3 regions of the Planococcus sp. APC 3900 genome follow, and region 3 is predicted to be linked to each of the others. Evidence: predicted binding sites of a transcription regulator. Region 3 holds the regulator's gene; each other region holds the start of a gene.

Evidence for each region. The regulator Rex, encoded in region 3, represses fermentation and respiration genes when NADH is low (regulators of the CRP and FNR family bind a similar motif). The targets are predictions, from matches to a motif close to TTGTGAAATATTTCACAA.
Region 1: a site for Rex is predicted at 1,828-1,845, ahead of QMA04_RS03945 (AtpZ/AtpI family protein). Genes of this name have one in related genera too.
Region 2: a site for Rex is predicted at 4,015-4,032, ahead of QMA04_RS00945 (cytochrome C oxidase subunit II). Genes of this name have one in related genera too.

What each region holds. Positions count from the first base shown of each region.
Region 1 covers NZ_JASDCT010000001.1:788,716-795,348, forward strand. Annotated here, with positions in the region: gene upp (uracil phosphoribosyltransferase) at 1-622, shown strand, start outside; gene wecB (non-hydrolyzing UDP-N-acetylglucosamine 2-epimerase) at 642-1,760, shown strand; gene QMA04_RS03945 (AtpZ/AtpI family protein) at 1,998-2,219, shown strand; gene QMA04_RS03950 (ATP synthase subunit I) at 2,223-2,594, shown strand; gene atpB (F0F1 ATP synthase subunit A) at 2,622-3,332, shown strand; gene atpE (F0F1 ATP synthase subunit C) at 3,390-3,614, shown strand; gene atpF (F0F1 ATP synthase subunit B) at 3,776-4,297, shown strand; gene QMA04_RS03970 (F0F1 ATP synthase subunit delta) at 4,294-4,824, shown strand; gene atpA (F0F1 ATP synthase subunit alpha) at 4,852-6,360, shown strand; gene atpG (ATP synthase F1 subunit gamma) at 6,533-6,633, shown strand, end outside.
Region 2 covers NZ_JASDCT010000001.1:196,651-203,283, reverse strand. Annotated here, with positions in the region: gene QMA04_RS00970 (MarR family winged helix-turn-helix transcriptional regulator) at 1-208, opposite strand, end outside; gene QMA04_RS00965 (organic hydroperoxide resistance protein) at 232-651, opposite strand; gene QMA04_RS00960 (methyltransferase family protein) at 791-1,411, opposite strand; gene QMA04_RS00955 (b(o/a)3-type cytochrome-c oxidase subunit 1) at 1,682-3,334, opposite strand; gene QMA04_RS00950 (cytochrome c oxidase subunit II) at 3,331-3,804, opposite strand; gene QMA04_RS00945 (cytochrome C oxidase subunit II) at 3,830-3,952, opposite strand; gene QMA04_RS00940 (Crp/Fnr family transcriptional regulator) at 4,105-4,800, opposite strand; gene QMA04_RS00935 (universal stress protein) at 4,988-5,452, shown strand; gene QMA04_RS00930 (murein hydrolase activator EnvC family protein) at 5,836-6,633, shown strand, end outside.
Region 3 covers NZ_JASDCT010000004.1:1,159-7,791, reverse strand. Annotated here, with positions in the region: gene QMA04_RS09135 (CPBP family intramembrane glutamic endopeptidase) at 1-735, shown strand, start outside; gene tatC (twin-arginine translocase subunit TatC) at 808-1,578, opposite strand; gene QMA04_RS09125 (twin-arginine translocase TatA/TatE family subunit) at 1,591-1,785, opposite strand; gene QMA04_RS09120 (redox-sensing transcriptional repressor Rex) at 1,876-2,508, opposite strand; gene QMA04_RS09115 (ABC-F family ATP-binding cassette domain-containing protein) at 2,641-4,575, shown strand; gene tsaD (tRNA (adenosine(37)-N6)-threonylcarbamoyltransferase complex transferase subunit TsaD) at 4,954-5,973, opposite strand; gene rimI (ribosomal protein S18-alanine N-acetyltransferase) at 5,966-6,421, opposite strand; gene tsaB (tRNA (adenosine(37)-N6)-threonylcarbamoyltransferase complex dimerization subunit type 1 TsaB) at 6,418-6,633, opposite strand, start outside.

The sequences.
Region 1 (6,633 bases), on a different contig from region 3:
AGTATACGTTTTTGATCATCCGCTGATTCAGCACAAAGTAACGTACATTCGTGACAAGTCTACAGGCACGAAAGAATTCCGCGAATTGGTTGACGAAATTGCCACATTGATGGCGTTTGAAATCACACGCGACTTGCCGCTAGAGGAAATCGACGTGGAAACGCCGGTCCAAATGGCGAAATCGAAAGTCCTTGCAGGGAAAAAATTGGGCGTTGTTCCTATTTTGCGCGCAGGAATCGGCATGGTCGATGGAATTCTGAAATTGATTCCGGCAGCTAAAGTCGGACATATCGGTTTGTACCGTGACCCGGTCACATTGCAGCCTGTCGAGTACTATTTGAAATTGCCATCCGATGTGCAGGAACGGGACTTCATCGTTGTAGATCCAATGCTTGCTACCGGAGGTTCTGCAATTGAAGCAGTCAACTCCATGAAAAAGCGTGGCGCTACGAAAATTCGTTTCATGTGCATCATCGCAGCTCCTGAAGGTGTGGAAGCACTGCAAGAAGCTCACCCGGATGTGGATATCTACATCGCAGCACTTGATGAGAAATTGAACGAAAAAGGATACATCGTTCCAGGTCTTGGAGACGCTGGAGACCGGTTATTCGGTACTAAATAAGAGGGCGGGGTAAACCAGCTTGACGAAAAAATGGAAAGTAATGACGATATTTGGTACGCGGCCTGAAGCCATTAAAATGGCGCCGCTTGTCTTGGAACTTCAAAAACATCCCGACACCATTGAACCGCTTGTGACAGTGACAGCGCAGCATCGGGAAATGTTGGATCAGGTGCTGGAGACTTTCCAGATCACGCCTGACTTCGATTTGAATATCATGAAAGACCGCCAGACATTGACCGATGTTACGATGCGTGCCATGCAGGGGCTTGATTCGGTTATGAAAGAAGCGAAGCCGGATATCGTGCTGGTGCATGGCGATACGACAACGACTTTTGCTGCCAGCCTTGCTGCTTTTTATAACCAGGTCGCCATAGGGCATGTGGAAGCCGGTTTGCGTACACACAATAAATATTCGCCATATCCTGAAGAAATGAACCGTCAGTTGACGGGTGTCATGGCGGATATTCATTTTTCGCCAACTGAAAAATCCGCTCAGAACCTGCTGGATGAAAACAAGAAGGCAGAAACCATCTACATTACAGGCAATACGGCTATCGATGCGCTTCAAACGACTGTTCGCGAAACTTACACACATCCGATCCTGGAGAAAATCGGTACAGACCGTATGATCTTGCTGACGGCGCACCGCCGTGAAAACTTAGGGCAGCCGATGCGAAATATGTTCCGCGCAATTAAACGGTTGATTGAAGAGCACGATGATATTCAAGTGGTTTACCCGGTTCACATGAATCCGGCTGTACGCGAAGTGGCGGATGAAGTACTGGGCCGTGACACGCGCATCCATTTGATCGAACCGCTGGAAGTATTGGATTTCCATAACTTTGCGGCCCGTTCATTCTTTATTCTGACCGATTCAGGCGGAATTCAGGAAGAGGCGCCTTCACTTGGCAAGCCGGTTCTGGTTTTGCGTGATACCACTGAACGCCCTGAAGGCATCACCGCGGGAACATTGAAGCTCGCAGGCACTGACGAAGAGACGATTTACGGAATGGCTAAAGAATTGCTGACGGACGAATCTGCCTACAAGGCGATGTCCCAAGCATACAATCCATACGGAGACGGCCGAGCATCTGCCCGGATCGTCGAAGCGCTGCATACGTATTTTTCAAAGCTGTAAATAGGATAGACCGTCAATTTCAAATTTTTCGGTAAAATTTGTCGACAATATGTCGGAAGGAAATCGCTTGTGAAGTTTTTCACTTCTACTAATTGACATGATTTTACCCCTATTGTATGCTTACAAAGGGTATGCATGAGAAGGTTTTCTTACATAGATTATGTGGTCTTGAAAGCCTGATGCGACGGCTCTTTTTAAGGGTTTAATGTCAAATCAACGAAGTTCGAGGGGGTTATCATGCGCCCAACAAAAAGTCCCTTACAAGCGATGGCAATTTATAGCGCCATCCTCTCACAACTTGTCGGGTCCGTGCTTATCGGCGTGTTCACAGGTATGTGGCTCGATGACAGGCTCGGAACCGCCCCGTTTTTCATGATCATCTGCCTATTCATAGGCATCACTGCCGGTGTTTGGGCAATGCTTCAGACTGTCCGCAAATTCGAATCAGGAGACAAGTAAAAAATGGAAGGACTTAGGGAGATATATACACGACTAAAAAAGATGATTTTTTTCATCTTGGCGTTCTGCGTTATTGGTTGGGGGTTTACCCCTTATCAAGAAGTGTTCGCCGGTCTCATAATCGGAACTTTGTTCGGCATTTACAACATGTGGATCCTGGTTCGGCGGATGGAGAAATTCGACCGCGCGGTGGCTGAAGGCTCGAAAGTTCGTTCGCTTGGAACGGCATTACGGTTTGCATCAGGTGTTGCAGCTGTGGCGATCGCCATTTTGTTCGCAGAGCACATTCACTTGGTCAGTACGGTAATTGGGTTGATGGTCCCTTACGCTCTGTTATTGGCAGAGCGGATTGTTTATCATGTGAAACACCATTAACAATGTGGAAAGAGAGGTGAAACAATCGTGGAACATGGCGCTCCTATGCTCGAGGTGTTCGGGATCTGGTTTAACCTATCGAACGTTATGATGCTAACTATAGCCGCTCTTATCGTTTTCCTTATTGCTTATATTTCTACACGGAAACTGCAGCTCAAACCAACGGGCATGCAGAACTTCATGGAATGGATCATGGATTTCGTTAAAGGAATAATCAACAGCAATATGGATTGGAAAGATGGTGGCCGATTCCATGTTCTTGGAATCACCCTGATTATGTTCATTTTTGTTTCGAACATGTTAGGCCTTCCATTTGCAATAGTTGTCAACGGAGATCTTTGGTGGAAATCGCCAACAGCTGACCCGACGGTAACGATGACATTGGCCGCAATGGTGCTAATCTTGAGCCATTATTATGGCATCAAGCTGAAAGGGCTCAAAGGATACGCCGGAGGCTATATCAAGCCAATGAAATTCTTATTCCCATTGAACATCATTGAGGAATTCGCAAATACGCTGACACTCGGTCTGCGTCTTTACGGTAACATCTATGCGGGGGAAATCCTGTTGACTTTGTTGGCAGGCCTCGCATCAGCAGGTGCATTTGGATTCGCATCAGCAATCGTGCCTATGATGGCATGGCAAGGATTCTCGATCTTTATCGGGGCAATCCAGGCGTTTATTTTCGTTATGTTAACGATGGTCTACATGTCGCACAAAGTTGCCGACGACCATTGAGTATAAACTGCTCGTAGAGCAAAAAAAAAACAACTATCCTGAGGAGGACACATCAAAATGACAGGTTCATTAGGTTTATTAGCAGCAGCAATCGCAGTAGGTTTAGCAGCACTAGGCGCAGGTATTGGTAACGGTCTTATCGTTTCAAAAACAGTTGAAGGTATCGCTCGCCAGCCAGAAGCTCGCGGAGTTCTACAAACAACTATGTTCATCGGGGTTGCATTGGTTGAGGCATTGCCGATCATCGCTGTAGTTATCGCGTTCATCGTTATGAACCAATAGTATTTAATAGTCACAAAGTTTAATGGTGGGGATGCTACTACATGATTTTCGCCATTTAAACTTGTATGCACCACCTTGCTTTTGAAAATTCATCTTACAGAGTAAAAGATCTTACTATAGAAGAAATTGTATTTTAGGCTCTTGAAGGGAGTGAAACAATCGTGTTTTTTGACCATCTTGTACTCGGTGCAACCGGGGAGTTTTTGAATATCGGAGACATTCTCGCTACACTTGTTATCTTCACCTTGCTGATGGTGCTTTTGAAGAAATTCGCATGGGGTCCTTTGATGGGCGTAATGCAGCAGCGTGAAGATTTGATCAAGAGTGAAATCGAAACTGCTGAAAACAGCCGTCTAGAATCACAAAAGTTGCTTGAAGAGCAGCGCAGCCTTCTTAAAGATGCGCGTACACAAGCACAGGAAATCGTTGAGAACGCTAAAAAGCAAGGCGAAGTTTCGCGTGAGGAAATCATTACGACTGCACGTGCTGAGTCTGGCCGCATGAAAGAAGCAGCGGTTCAGGAAATTGCCAACGAAAGAGATAAAGCTATTTCAGCGGTTCGTGAAGAAGTTGTGGCATTGTCATTGCTTGCTGCTACGAAAGTGCTTGGAAAAGAAATCTCTGAGGAAGACAACCGTCAGTTGATTAACGAAACGATTGCGAAGGCAGGCGAAGTTCAGTGAGTCTAGTTGCAGAACGCTACGCTTTAGCATTGTTTGAAGTCGCTCAGAAGCACGGATCGTCTTTGGATATTGAACATGATTTGCGTGAAGTGAAAAAAGTCTTCGAAATGACTCCGGAACTTTACAATTTGATCGTTTCACCAAAACTTTCTGCTGAGAAAAGAAGAAACTTGATCAATGAAGTATTTAACGAAGCAAATCCGTTTGTGGTGAATACGCTTCAATTGATGGCAGAACGCAAACGTCTGGACGAAGTCGGCTCTTTGGCTGATGAGTTCGTTGCTTTATCTAATGACGCACAAGGAATTGAAGATGCGAAAGTTTATTCTACACGTCCTTTGACGGAAGAAGAACGCGCATCCATCTCTTCCATTTTCGCTAAAAAAATCGGTAAACAATCTTTACGAATTGAAAACATCATCGATCCATCGTTGCTCGGCGGATTGCGTCTTCAAATCGGAAACCGTATTTATGACAGCAGCGTGAGCACGAAATTGGCACGTCTGCAGCGTCAACTAATCGGTTAATTATGAAATTATGAGAGGGTGACATACATGAGCATCAAAGCTGAAGAGATCAGCGGTCTGATCAAACAACAGATTGAAAATTATCAATCAGAGATGAAAGTTGACGACGTTGGTACAGTAATCACCATTGGTGATGGTATCGCGCGCGCTCATGGCCTCGACAACGTCATGGCTGGAGAACTTGTAGAGTTCTCAACTGGTGTCCTTGGTATGGCGCAAAACTTGGAAGCCAACAACGTTGGTATCATTATCCTTGGCCCGTACACAGACATTAAAGAAGGCGATGAAGTACGTCGGACTGGCCGTATTATGGAAGTACCGGTAGGACATGAACTTATCGGACGCGTAGTAAATCCACTTGGACAACCTGTTGACGGTCTTGGGCCGATCAACACGACAAAATCACGTCCAATTGAAAGCCCTGCACAAGGGGTTATGGCCCGTAAATCGGTTCATGAACCACTTCAAACAGGGATCAAAGCGATCGATGCACTTGTGCCGATCGGTCGTGGACAGCGTGAATTGATCATCGGTGACCGCCAGACAGGTAAAACTTCTGTAGCGATCGATACAATCTTGAACCAAGCTGACCAAGATATGATCTGTATCTATGTCGCTATCGGACAAAAAGAATCTACTGTACGTAACGTAGTAGAAACTTTCCGTAAAAACGGAGCACTTGATTACACAATCGTTGTAACAGCTTCTGCTTCACAGCCTGCTCCATTGCTGTTCCTTGCTCCTTATGCAGGTATCACAATGGCAGAGGAATTCATGTTTGAAGGCAAGCACGTGTTGATCGTCTATGATGATTTAACAAAACAAGCATCTGCTTACCGCGAACTTTCACTATTGCTTCGTCGTCCGCCAGGCCGTGAAGCTTATCCAGGGGATGTCTTCTACTTGCATTCACGCCTTCTTGAGCGTGCTGCGAAGTTGAACGAAACTCTAGGAGCAGGATCTATCACAGCATTGCCGTTCGTTGAAACGCAGGCTGGCGATATCTCTGCATACATTCCAACAAACGTTATCTCGATTACGGATGGCCAGATTTTCCTTCAATCGGATCTATTCTTCTCAGGTGTACGCCCAGCGATCAACGCCGGTCTTTCTGTATCACGTGTTGGTGGTTCAGCTCAGATCAAAGCAATGAAAAAAGTTGCGGGTACATTGCGTCTTGACTTGGCTTCTTTCCGTGAACTTGAGTCATTCTCTCAGTTCGGTTCTGACCTTGATGCGGCAACAGCTGCTAAGATCGAACGCGGAAAACGTACAGTTGAAGTCTTGAAGCAAGATTTGAACAATCCGATCAAAGTTGAAAAACAAGTTGTTATTTTCTATGCGTTGACTCGTGGATTCCTAGACGACATCGCTATCAACGACATTTCTCGCTTTGAAGCTGAATTGACAAGCTGGTTGGATTCGAACCACACAGAAATTTTGGATACTATTCGTACAACTCAAGGTTTACCTGCTGATGACGCATTCGGTGCAGCGATCAATGAATTCAAACGCACTTTCGCAAAATCAGAGTAAAGAGAAACTGTATTCAGTTAAGGTTTTTGCCTTACTGAATGCTGGTTGATCCAATCGGATTTTACCGGTCAGTCCATCTCCTGCATATCAATGCGGGAGACATACTGCCCGTTAAACCGGGGGAATCGCTGAGTCGAATATGAAGAAAAAATAATAGGGTGGTGAAATACCAGTGGCATCTTTACGCGATATAAAAACACGAATAACGTCAACCAAGAAAACGAGCCAGATTACACGAGCCATGCAAATGGTTTCGGCATCTAAACTAAGCCG
Region 2 (6,633 bases), on a different contig from region 3:
GATTCAAAGTTCCGGTTCCAAGCCCCAGCCGTTCACCGATATTTTTAGTCAACAGTCCGTCTTCTTCCCACAAGACAAGAAGCACCAGATACTGTGGAAACGTCAGATTGAAAGGCTCCAGCGCTTTTGCATACATTTTTGAAAAATTGCTGGAGGCTTTATAGACTTCGAAGCACAGTTGTTGTTCGAGTTTCGTTGGTTTTTCCATTTGCATCTCACCTATGCTAATTATTATAGAACGCTGATTTCCACATCCACAGATCCTTTGATTGCTTTGGAATATGGGCAATACTGATGCGCTTTCTCTACGTATTCGTGTTTCAATTCTTCATCGATGCCTGTGATATCGACGACAAGTTTCACCGCCAATTTAACGCCGCCGTTGTCTTTATCTCCAATCAAGGCAACAGTTGCTGTTACTTCACTCTTTTCAATTTCCACTTTACCAGCTTCCAGCACCAATTCCAATGCACTGTTGAAGCATGCGCTGTAACCTGCAGCAAATAGCTGTTCCGGATTTGTTGCCGTTGTTGCTGAACCTCCAAGAGCCTGTGGTTTTGCTACATCCAAATAAAAAATATTGTCCGGTGAATAAACCGCACCGTCTCTTCCGCCTGTATTGATCATTGTTGTTTCGAATAGTGTTTTCATTATGTGTTTTCCTCCGTCCATATATATCTTACACGATCTACTTTAAACTGAATCGTACGCGATGTAAATACATATGCTCACACGAAAAAAGACTTTATTCACCGTCCTGGCGAATAAAGTCTTTTGGGAAAGATCGATTCTAATAAAGAAAAGGAATCAAGCGTGCACGCTTTTTCATCCATTGCTGATAATCCGGTCCGAACTTCTCAATCAGCAGCTGCTCTTCATAGTTTATTCGCTTCAGCAAAGCCCATACCATTGCCAGGCCACCAAGAACGGCAGCAATTGCACTGGTGAAAAACAAGGCCATTCCGAGAGTAATGAACAACAACCCGGTGTAAAGCGGGTGGCGAAGTTTTCGGTAAGGTCCGGTGCTGACGATTTCATCACCTTCACGAACGGTCACGTAACGTGTGAATTGTGATTTCAAATGGACGATTCCCCAAAACCGCAGGAAAACCCCTGAAGCCAGCAAAATAACTCCCACTGCTTGACTGATCCTAGCTATCGTCTCGAACGCCATCAATTCCTGCAAAACCGCCGCGATAAGAATGGTCGCGATCAAAACTGCAAAGATGGTGAAGAATGTCCGTTTTTCCAATGGGTCACCTTGGCCGATGCCGCGATTTCGGAAAATCAGAAATTCACTGAGCCAAAACAAGCTTATTGCTGTAAAAATCCATTCAATCATCGTCATAAAAGAGGCCTCAACTTCCTGTTCTTTTCCTTCCAATATATAGAACATTTCGAAACAATACAATTTCTACCCCTTGCCAAATAAACTTGGACGACTAGCGTGAAACCAGAAAAGAGCGCTTTGCCCACCTGGCAAAGCACTCCTTCACTACATTTTATCTATATCTTTTCTTTAAAAAGGTGAAAACTGTAGCTGCAGGGCGTCTTTACATCAAATTCCCCCGCTTAGCTTCCCATTTAATCTTCAATGGAAGAGATTTCGACCAGCATCGCAGTGAATGCGATGAAAACAACCATTAACGAGAGCACCATTGTGAACATTATCCTTCAACTCCTACCACGTTTTGAATCCTTCTGAACCTGGTGGTGCATGGTGAATCATCTGGCTAATTGGAATCGCATAGGCGATGACAATGAGCGCCAGTGCAAGCCCGATCCAAATCCACCAGTTTTCAAGCCATTTCGGGGTACGGGACATGTCGCTTTCCGCCAGCGGGAAATCTACGATGTCTTTCGGTTCAACCGCTTTAGGCGAAAGGAACATCGTCATGACGACGATATAGATCAGAATCATTGCCGAGACGAACAGGATGCTGCCGCCGATGGCCATCGTCACATGGTTGGTCAGAATTCCGTCAAACCATTCCAATGCAGCGGGGTGATCGTTGTAGCCGGAATAAGCGGTTCTTCTTGGCGCTCCGAGAAGGCCCAGCAGATGCTGCGCTGTTGACATCAGCAGCATGCCGAACGACCAAGTAATGATTTGGACAAGCCCAAGCACTTTCATGGATTTGGTGAATTTTCTGCCTGTTAAATATGGAATCAGCCAGAACGTCAAGCCCATGAACGTCATCGCTACCGGAGTGCCGACAGTGATGTGAAAATGCCCGACAATCCATAAGGTATTGTGGACCACTTCATTCAATTGGAAACTTGCGTTAATGATTCCCCCAGCTCCACCGGGGATAAAGAACGCCATGGCAATGAAAATAGAAGTGAAGCGGATATCTTTCCAAGGCAATTTTGTAAACCAGCCAAACAGGCCTTTCCCGCCATTTTTGCGTCCGGCAATTTCAAATGTCGCGAACATCGAGAATGCCGTCATCAAGGAAGGTACGATGACCATAAACGTCAAGACCACCTGCAGGAATTTCCAGAAGTTCGAAATCCCCGGTTCTGTCAGCTGGTGATGGAAACCGACAGGAATGGAAAACAGGATGAAAAGAACAAAAGACAGACGTGCCAATGAATCACTGAATACTTTTACACCCAGGATTTTCGGTACGATAACGTACCAGGCCATGTATGCCGGCAGCAGCCAGAAATACACCAATGGGTGGCCAAAAAACCAGAACAAGGTGCGGCTGAGTTCTACATCAATGGTATCGGTCCAGCCGAATGCCCAAGGGATGTATTGGAAAAGGACCGTTGCCACGACGCCCAGACATGCAATGATCCACATGATGATGGTCGTGATGGTCATGAAAGCGAAAAGTGGGCTCAACTGCCCTTTATTATTTTTCCGCCATACTCTGTAATGTCCGACCAGCGCAAAACTGCTGATCCACGTACCGATAATCACCAAAGCAAGACCTACATAATAAAAGCCACTTGCCTTCAGCGGTGCATAAAAGGTGTACAGCACTGAAGCTTCTCCGGCCACGATCATCGCTGTTGCCATAACTGTTCCAAGCAAGGTCACCCAAAAGCCGATCCACGAAAACAAACGGACTTTCGGACCGAAACTTCCAAGGCTCTTGCTCATACCGGTAATAAAGAAGCCGAAAATAAAAAATGTCGTAAATACAAGTGCGAGTAAAACGCCGTGTGCGGTCAGAATTTGGTAATAGTCCAGCCAAGCCGGTAATTGAAGCGCGTCATTGCGGATAAAAACTTGCAGCAGCCCACATAAGGTGCCGATTAAAAAGGCGGTATACGCCACGCCGATATTCCATAAAGCAATTTTTCGATCTTGCACAGCAATCATTGTTCATACACCTCTATCTCTGTATACATCATATGGTGGCCCGTTCCACAGTATTCATTGCAAAGAATCAAATATGTGCCCGGTTCTTCAAACGTGTAGGATTTTGTCGTGATCCGGCCTGGAACGACCATCATATTGACTTTTGTATTATCGATCGTCAGACTGTGGACTACATCGGTACTGGTTACTTTAAAAATAATTTCTTTTCCAACCGGAACTTTCAATTCCGGTGCCTGATATCCGAATGCCATAGCCACAATCGTCGCCTGGTATGTATCGTCGTCCAATTGCGTGACTCCCGGATTATCAAAAGGTGCCGTTTCACTTACTTTTTTGGGATCGATTGTTTCCATTCCTCCTGCAGGGGTATGGTCCTGTGAAAATGCGCTTACCCCAACAACGCTTAAAAATACAATCAGCGATGCAATACCGAACACCAGCCAAATTTTTTCATATTTATGAAGATGCATTTTAGTCTTCTCCTCTCATTCCGCCTTAACGGGCTACATACAATAAATAAACGGCGACCCACATGACAATAATGATCAGCCCCACTACAAAAACACTGACTAATGTACCTTTCAGATTGGTCTCCGGCTCCCGGTTCTCTTGACCCATTTCCTCTCACCTCTTACGCGTTTTGTTCTTACTTTCAGCCTATTCTATCGGCCTCTCCCGCACTGTGACATTTCTCACACTCAAGGTCTTTTTTTAATGAAATGACAAATTTTAGACAAAAAAAGAACCTGCCCCATGGGCAAGTTCTCCTGTTAATCGATTTTGCATAAATAAATTGGACAGTCTTCACAATTGGTTTCTTCCTTTAAATGCTGAATATCATGAAGCAGTATTTTTCCTTCACTCAATGTCAGAACGCCGCGTTTTTTCAACTCAGCCAGCATCCGGTTCACCACTTCCCGTGTCATTCCACAGAAATTAGCAAGATCCTGATTGGTCAATACGAGATCAATCAACACCCCATTCTCTTTTTTCACCCCATAGCTATTGGAAAGCCTGATCAAGGTTGAATACAGTGCCCCTTTTTTGCCATGAAGCATTAAATCACGGAATTTCGTCTGGGTTTTCTGCTGATCGATTCCCATCCATTTCATAAAAGCGACAGACAATCGGGCGTTCGATAACAAGGCCTCTTCCAGATCATCAATTGAAATATGCAGGCATACTGCATCTTCGACCGCACGTGCATCCAGCATGTATTTGGGCCTATCAGAAAAAAGGGTCACTTCTCCAACAAGCTGCCCTGGACCACAAATTTTCAACGTAAGTTCACGGCCGTTCGGCGTCACTTTTTCAATTTGGATTTTACCGGACCGGATGATGTAAACACCGCCGATGGCATCACCTTCACGAAACAAATAATTGTCTTTCTTTAATTCCTTAACTTGATGGCGTACAGACAATAACTCTTTCATATCCATCAATGCCTCTGCGTTCCCGGTACCCATTTTCAAAGTGCAACCGCCTTCCCGTTATACAATCATTCCTATTAAAATGATTTTACCATGAATTTCTTTCTAGAAAGGTACAAATTCATCATTCCGACACTTGTTGCCAAAAGAATATATCAAATAAGAAGGAACTTTATTCTCCGGTAGAGAAGTTCCTAGTATAGAGATTGAGGAGGAATGCTAAATGACTTTAAAATATTCCAACATACTGGTAGCGGTAGACGGTTCCAAAGAATCAGAATTAGCTTTTAAAAAAGGGGCGGCCGCAGCGGTCCGCAACAATGCAACTTTGCACTTGGCACATATTATCGACAACCGGTCGTTCGGTTCAATTGAAGCCTATGACCGCACAATTGCTGATCGCACGATGAAAAATTCTGAGGAATTGCTCTCCAAGTACAAGCAAGAAGCAGAAGCAGCAGGTGTTGAAAATGTAAACGTCATCATTGAATACGGTGTCCCTAAAGTTGCCATCCCTAAAGAGTTGGCTCCTAAATTGAATGTCGATGTCATCATTTGTGGCGCTACTGGTCTGAACGCAGCTGAACGCTTTATCATGGGCAGTGTCTCCGAACGAATTGTCCGCACAGCAAAATGCGACGTATTGGTTGTCCGCAGAGACCAGGAAGACTTATTTACTGAAAACTAAACAGCAACCTTTCCCTAAAAGATAATAAGGGAAAGGTTTTTTTATGTTCTTTTTTCCTACTTTACCTTCCGCTACTTCCTTCCTCCAGTAAATCTACTACCAAAAAAAAGCAAATAATCACCAAAGTTTTATCGCCTTAAATTAATATTTCACCAAAATGTCATATTTATATTAAAAATCATTGTTTTGGCGCCCTTTATCAGACACTTTGTCATTTTAGCAGTCAAAATGATAAGAAACTGTAATAATAAAGACGTTTATGTGGTGTTACAATGGGTCTGCTGGATTTTTCATTTGGCAACCGCCAAGAAAAATCAATCGACTCATAATAATTTTTCACGATAATTATAAATAGCCACGGAAATCGAAAGGAGCACAAGAGTTTGAAACCATTAGCTAAATGTCTGATGATCGCATTATCGGCTTTACTGGCGCTAACCATGTTCTTACCAACTGCAAGCGCTGATAAACTAAGCGATTTAGAGAAAAAGCAACAAGAAATCCAACAGAAACAAAGTGAATTGAATTCCGGGATTCAACAGAAAACAAACGAAATCTCTCAAAACCAATCCACACTCGAAAAAATCATCGCAAAAATCCGCGAGTTAGATAACCAAATCATCGAAACACAAACCAAAATCGACGTTGCTCAAGCAGAAATCGACCAAACCAAAATCGAAATCGATGAATTGAGAAAGTCTATTGAAGAATTGGAAAGAAAAATTGCAGAACGTGAAGAGCTTTTGAAAGAACGCGCACGTGCTATTCAGTTGAGCGGAGGTTCAGTTGATTACATAGATGTACTTCTTGGAGCAAACAGTTTTGTAGATTTCATTGACCGTTTTTCAGCCGTCAACATCTTAATCGAAGCAGATCGCGAAATCATGCGTGAGCAAGCAGCCGACAAAAAACTTTTGGCTGAACAAAAAGCGGAAGTGGAAACAAAACTAGCGGAACAGGAAGCTAAAAAAGCCGAATTGGTCAACTTGAAAAATTCACTTGATGCACAGAAAAACGAACAGGCTCAGCTTGAGAAAGATTTGAAAGCAGAGCAGGCACGCTTAGCTAACGAAAAATCATCGCTGCAAGCAGAACATGCGAAAACGATGAACATCAATGCAGACCTCGAGAAGAAAATTGGCGCAGAACAAGCACGTCTTGCGGAAATTGCCAGAAAAGCA
Region 3 (6,633 bases):
AAAACGCCGCTTTATGTATTGTTGATCTTTATTGCTGCACAGTTATCACCGATTCTGTTCATCTCCCCTACCTTGAATTATTTCCTGGACCAAGGCATGGACCGGGAAGCTGCCGGCGCCGCCACTTCAGGCTGGCTGATTTTCCTGACTATGGGCATCGGTTTCATTTTAACGCTCCTGATCATTTTCCGGGACAAGCGCTTTTTCGATATATGGAAAGGCACAAAATCCACGGTCCTCATGTCGGTTGTCTGGGGCTTTCTCGGCTTTCTGCTTCTGCTGATCGGCCAATCAGTCGCCGCTTTAATTGAAATGAAGGTTCTCGGCATTGATCCCGGTTCTGAGAATACCGCTTCCTTAGTCTATATCGCTGAAGCGGTGCCGCTCGCTATCGTTTCAATCGTCTTGTTCGGACCAATTCTCGAAGAACTGGTTTTTCGCCGCGTCCTGTTCGGTTCACTGAACCAAACGACCAATTTCTTTTTCGCAACAGCGATCAGTGCATTGGTGTTCGCTTTGATTCACTTTGATTTTACGCATTTGCTGCTTTACTTCACTACCGGCTTGATCTTGGCGTTCCTGTATCAGAAGACCAAACGGATCATCACCCCGATTATTGCCCATATGTGCTTGAATGGCTATGTCATGCTGATTCAACTCAATATGGACAAAATTTTGGAATTCCAGGAACAGATGGAAAAACTTCAAACAACCGGTTTTTCTACTTTCTTTTAATCAGCTGTAAAGAGACGAAAAACATATTTCCCATAAGAAAAAGCCTTCCCCGATTTTGATCGGTGGAAGGCTTTATTTTTCTTCAATGATTTGTTGCTGTTCTTCGATAATCTGCTGTTGCTCCGCTTTCAAGAACTTACGGTAACCAATCTTAGCGATGATGACACTGAATTCATACAGCACAATCAACGGCAAAGTCACAATCATATGCGAGACGATGTCCGGCGGTGTAATGAACGCTGCAATGATCACTAAACCAAGATAGGAGTACTTGCGGTATTTCGTCATCAGCATCGGGGTAATGATCCCAAGCCTTGTCAGAAACAGCATAAGGACCGGCAGTTGGAAAATCAAACCGAACGGCAACGTAATCTGGAACAGAAACTGGAAGTACTCATTGATCCCAATTGTTTCTTGAATATCCATATTGTCAGAGATATTCAGCATAAATCCGATGACATAAGGAAATAGAATCAAATACGCAAAAGCGATGCCTCCCAGAAATAATAGAACAGAGAACGGAATGTAACTTAATGTCGCTCTGCGTTCTTTATCGAGAAGACCTGGACTGATAAACGCCCAGAACTGATACATGATCAATGGGGACGTGATGATCAGCGCTAAAATCATCGTAACCTGCATAAAAATTTTCAGCGGATCCGTAATTTTAAACGCATTCAACGTCAGGTTTTTCGCTTCTTCGGTATACTGCAGATACTGGATCAGCGGTTGGGCAAGAAAAAAGCTGACAATAAGCGCTAATACAAAGAAAACGACTACAATGGTCAGCCGTTTTCTCAATTCACCTATATGTTCAACTAACGTCATATCTTTTTCTGTCATCAGACAAACATCCTATCGTATTTCCTTTTGCTCATCTTTCTTTTTCAAATCTACTTTATCGTCGTCGTCATCCACAAGTCCTTTTGTAGCGTTTTTAAACTCGCGCAAAGACGAACCGAATGCTTTTCCAAGTTCCGGCAACTTTTTAGGACCGAAAACTAACAAGGCAACAACCCCGATAACGATGATACTCATTGGACCTGGCATACGTGGCACCTCCTGTATTATGGCTCTATTTTACATCATTCAAGCTGTTTTGGCTATTTCCAAAGGCCTTTGAAATGTGAAGGTTTTAAGTCATTGCTGCTTGATCTGGTATATCAAAGTCTGCAGTTCAACGGACAAATCGATGGTCTGGACACGGATATGGTCGGGAACCGAAATGCGGACGGGCGTAAAATTCAAAATCCCTTTGATTTCGGTCTTCGCCAAACGGTCTGTCACTTCCTGGGCCGAGCGTGACGGCACTGTCAAAATAACCAGTTCTACGCCGTACTCTTTGATCTTCTCTTCAATCTTGTCTGGATGGTAGGTATCGATATCACTGATCTTTTCGCCTTCCACCGGACTGTTCGAGTCGAAAGCCACAATGATTTTCGTGTTGTGGTTGCGATGGAAATTATACTTTAAGAACGCACTTCCGAGTCCTCCGACACCGATCAGCGCCACATTGGTAGCTTCGTCCTGATCCAAAGTCTTCCGAAAAAAGAGCAGCAGTTCCTGGACATCGTAGCCATAGCCTTTTTTTCCGAGCGCTCCCAGATGGGAAAAGTCGCGGCGGATTGTGGCCGAATCAATTTTCATCGCTTCGCTCAATTCCTGCGAAGAGATCCGTTTTTGTCCGGCATTCGCAAAATTTTGAAGGAAACGGTAATACAAAGGCAGCCGTTTGGTTGTGGCTTGCGGAATTTTAGATGTCTCATGTAACATACGCTTTCGCATCCTCCTGAGGTGTTGTCAAATCGCTTTCATCTTACATTAGGAGCCTTGATATGTAAAGGCTTGTGCAATTGCGAACCAACGCCCCATCAGCTACACTTAGAGAGAATAGAGGTGACCTACATGATAGTTTTACAAGTGAATCAAGTCCATAAATCATTTGGCGCAGAAGAGATCCTTTCAGGCGTCAAATTGGAAGTACAGCATCGCGACCGTGTTGCATTAGTAGGCCGCAACGGTGCAGGAAAATCCACTTTATTGAAAATCATCGCCGGTGAAATGTCCCATGACAGCGGCGACATCATCATGCCGAAAGATTTGACGATCGGCTATTTGGAACAACAGACCAATTTGGAGTCGGATGCCACCATCTGGGATGAAATGATGACGATTTTCCATCATTTCCGTGAACAGGAATCGAAACTTCGCCGCTTGGAAGCACAAATGGCCGATCCTGATATATACAATAATCCTGAAGAAAACGACAAAGTCATGAAAGAATACGATCTGCTCCAGCATGATTTCAAAGATGCAGGCGGCTATCAATATGAAGCGGATACACGAGCCATCCTGAATGGCATGAAGTTCTATCCCGAAGACTACGACAAGAAAGTGGTGTCATTATCCGGTGGCCAGAAAACCAGATTGATGCTTGCCAAGCACCTGCTCAGCAAGCCGCAATTGCTGATTCTCGATGAACCGACCAACCACTTGGACATCGAAACGCTCAGCTGGCTGGAGAACTACTTGAAGAACTACCCGGGTGCTTTGCTGATCGTTTCGCATGACCGTTATTTCCTCGACCAAGTGGTAACGCTGGTCTATGAAGTTTCCAGACACCGAGTAAAAAAGTATACCGGCAACTACAGCCGTTATTTGAATGAAAAAGCTAAACAATACGAATTGGACCAAAAGCAGTTTGAAAAACAGCAAGGCGAAAAAGCCAAGCTGGAAGATTATGTCCAACGCAATCTGGCACGGGCTTCAACGACCAAGATGGCACAAAGCCGCAGGAAGACCCTGCAAAAAACCGAATGGATGGAGGCTCCCGACGGCAATGAAAAATCAGCCCGCTTCGGCTTTACTATTGGCAAACAAAGCGGCAATGACGTCTTGAATGTCCAATCGCTGAAAATCGGCTATAGCAGCAAGCCTGTATCCGAAAACATTTCATTAAAACTGTACCGCCAGGAAAGCATGGCATTGGTCGGACCCAACGGCGTCGGCAAATCGACGTTGCTGAAAACCATCATGAAAGAGCTGAAACCGCTTGATGGCGATATTCATTACGGAACCGGCATCCAATTCGGCTATTACGACCAGGAACAAGCCAATTTAAAGGGCAATAAGCTGGTGCTGAACGAATTATGGGATGATTACCCTCTCATCAATGAAAAAGACATACGCGGCATCCTTGGGCGTTTTTTGTTTACAGGGGATGATGTCCTTAAACCGGTCTCAACTTTATCAGGCGGCGAGAAGGCACGAGTGGCCCTTGCCAAGCTGATGATGCAAAAAGCCAATGTCCTGCTTCTTGATGAGCCGACAAACCACTTGGATCTCGACAGCAAGGAAGTACTCGAGAACGCCTTGCTGGATTATCCCGGCACCCTGCTATTTGTATCGCATGACCGTTATTTTATGAACCGGATCGCTACAAAAGTCATTGAGCTTACTAAAGACGGCACAACCGAATACCTGGGCGACTATGATTATTATGTAGAGAAAAAATTGGAAATCGCTGAATTGAAAGCTCTTGATGAAGCAGAGTCGATGACGGAAGTAAAAGCGCCAACCGCAACTTCCACTTCGCAGATCAACAAAGAAGCGAAAAAACTGGAGCGCCAGCTGGTCCGCCAATCTGAAGAAGCCGAACAGGTAATGGAGAAACTAGATCAGCAAATTGCTGAAATTGAAGAACAATTGTGTGAGCCGGAAATCTTCCAGGACCACGAGCGGGTCTTGCCGCTTCAAAACCAATTGGAATCCTTAAAAGCCTCTCACGAAGAAACCATGGCACAATGGTTAGAACTACAGGAAAAAATTGAAAGTATTTAGTTTTGAACCGGCTGTTTTTCAGCCGGTTTTTTGTTACTATATATAGGTCAATAGGGTTTCGCAAAATATTTATTTCCACAGATTTCCCCACAACTTCGAAGTTGTCTTATCAACTGTCAACAGACTTATCCCCGTTATCCACAGGTTAACAAAATACTATCCACATAGTTTTCCACTTCTACTTACACAATATGTAGGATATCCTCTATTTACCCCCTAGTTATAAACAGTTTATTCACAAATTGTGCATAAGTACAAATGTTCTCTCTTGACAGAAAAATTCTGCCATCTTCATAAATATCTGAATTTTACGGTAAAAAAAAGCAAGTAATTACACACATTCCAGATGACCTGAAATGATGAAATTACTTGCTTTTATTAAATCCATGAGGTTAATGGCATACCCGGCCGGCCATTCATTGCCATCGTGCCATATAATCCTTTTTCGTACATGACAGTGCCTGCGGCTGCAATCATCGCTGCATTATCTGTACATAAAGGCAAAGAAGGAATATAGAAGGGAATCTCTTTTTCTTTGAATACCGATTCCAACGAGCTTCGCAAGCCTTTATTCGCGGCTACTCCACCAGCAGCAATCACTTGCTGGACTTTGTATTCCTCAGCTGCGCGCAGCGTTTTTCCAGTCACCACTTCCACCACACTGTTCTGGAAACCGGCTGCTACATGTTCTGGAGCTATTTTTTCGCCGCGCTGAGCTGCGTTATGCATGTAATTCAAGACAGACGATTTCAATCCACTGAAACTGAAATCGTAAGAACCTTCCTCCAGCCAAATTCTTGGAAATGCAATAGCCTCATCACTGGCATGTGCCAATCGATCAATATGAGGGCCGCCTGGATAAGGGAGATCCAGTGTCCGGGCAACTTTATCATAGGCTTCTCCAGCTGCATCGTCCCGTGTTTCTCCGATTACAGTGAAATCACCATGTTCTTTCATATAGATCAATTCCGTATGGCCACCCGAGATAACCAGCGCCAGAAGTGGAAATTCCATCTCTTGCTCCAAACGATTGGCATAAATATGGCCTGCGATATGATGGACTCCTACTAAAGGCAGCTGATGGGCAAAAGCAAACGCTTTGGCCGCATTGACGCCAATCAGTAAAGCACCTACTAGACCTGGCCCTTCCGTTACCGCCACGGCATTCAGCTGATGCGGTTCCATTGCTGCCAACTGAAGCGCTTCTTCAATAACCAATGTAATTTGTTCTACATGGTGCCTAGAAGCAATTTCCGGCACGACCCCACCAAAACGTTTGTGGCTCTCAATTTGGGAAGCCACCACATTGGAGATGATTTCGGTGCCATTTTTAACAATCGAAGCTGCCGTCTCATCACAGCTCGTCTCAATTCCTAATATATAAATGTCTTTATTCATCAAAATTCACCCACATCACTATGGCATCCTCATAATTGTCCGTATAATACCGCTTACGGATGCCTCCATTTTTAAATCCTAATTTACGGTAAAGATTTTGTGCGACTGTGTTGCTGACACGGGCTTCCAATGTCATCAAGATCGCACCATGCGCTTTCGCAGTATCAATTGCCGCCTGCATCAAGCCCTCGCCCAGTTTTTTACCACGCTGTTCGGGAAGGATGGCGATATTCGTCACATGTGCTTCGTCCATGACGAGCCACATTCCGCAATAACCTACGATGCCTTCACTTGTTTCAGCAATCACATAATATGCATGTTCGTTGTTGATCATTTCATAGTAAAAAGCGTCTTTGGTCCAAGGCAAGGTAAAAGACAGGCGCTCTATTTCATAAACCTCGTCAATGTCCGCAATAGTCATTTTTCTGAATCTCACATCTTCAATCATAGAGGTTGTCCTTCTTGCGCTTTATTATAATTGGCTTCTGCTTCTGTAATGCGGCGGTATTCAGGAACAGCATGATGAACATTGCTTTCTGGAGATTCCTGAGCCAGCAAAATGAGATTGGAAGCACGCGGCAACCGGTTCTGCATTCCGCTGAAATGAGCTGTTTCACCCAACACTTCACTGATTAATGCTTCGTGCAAGGACACATCCAT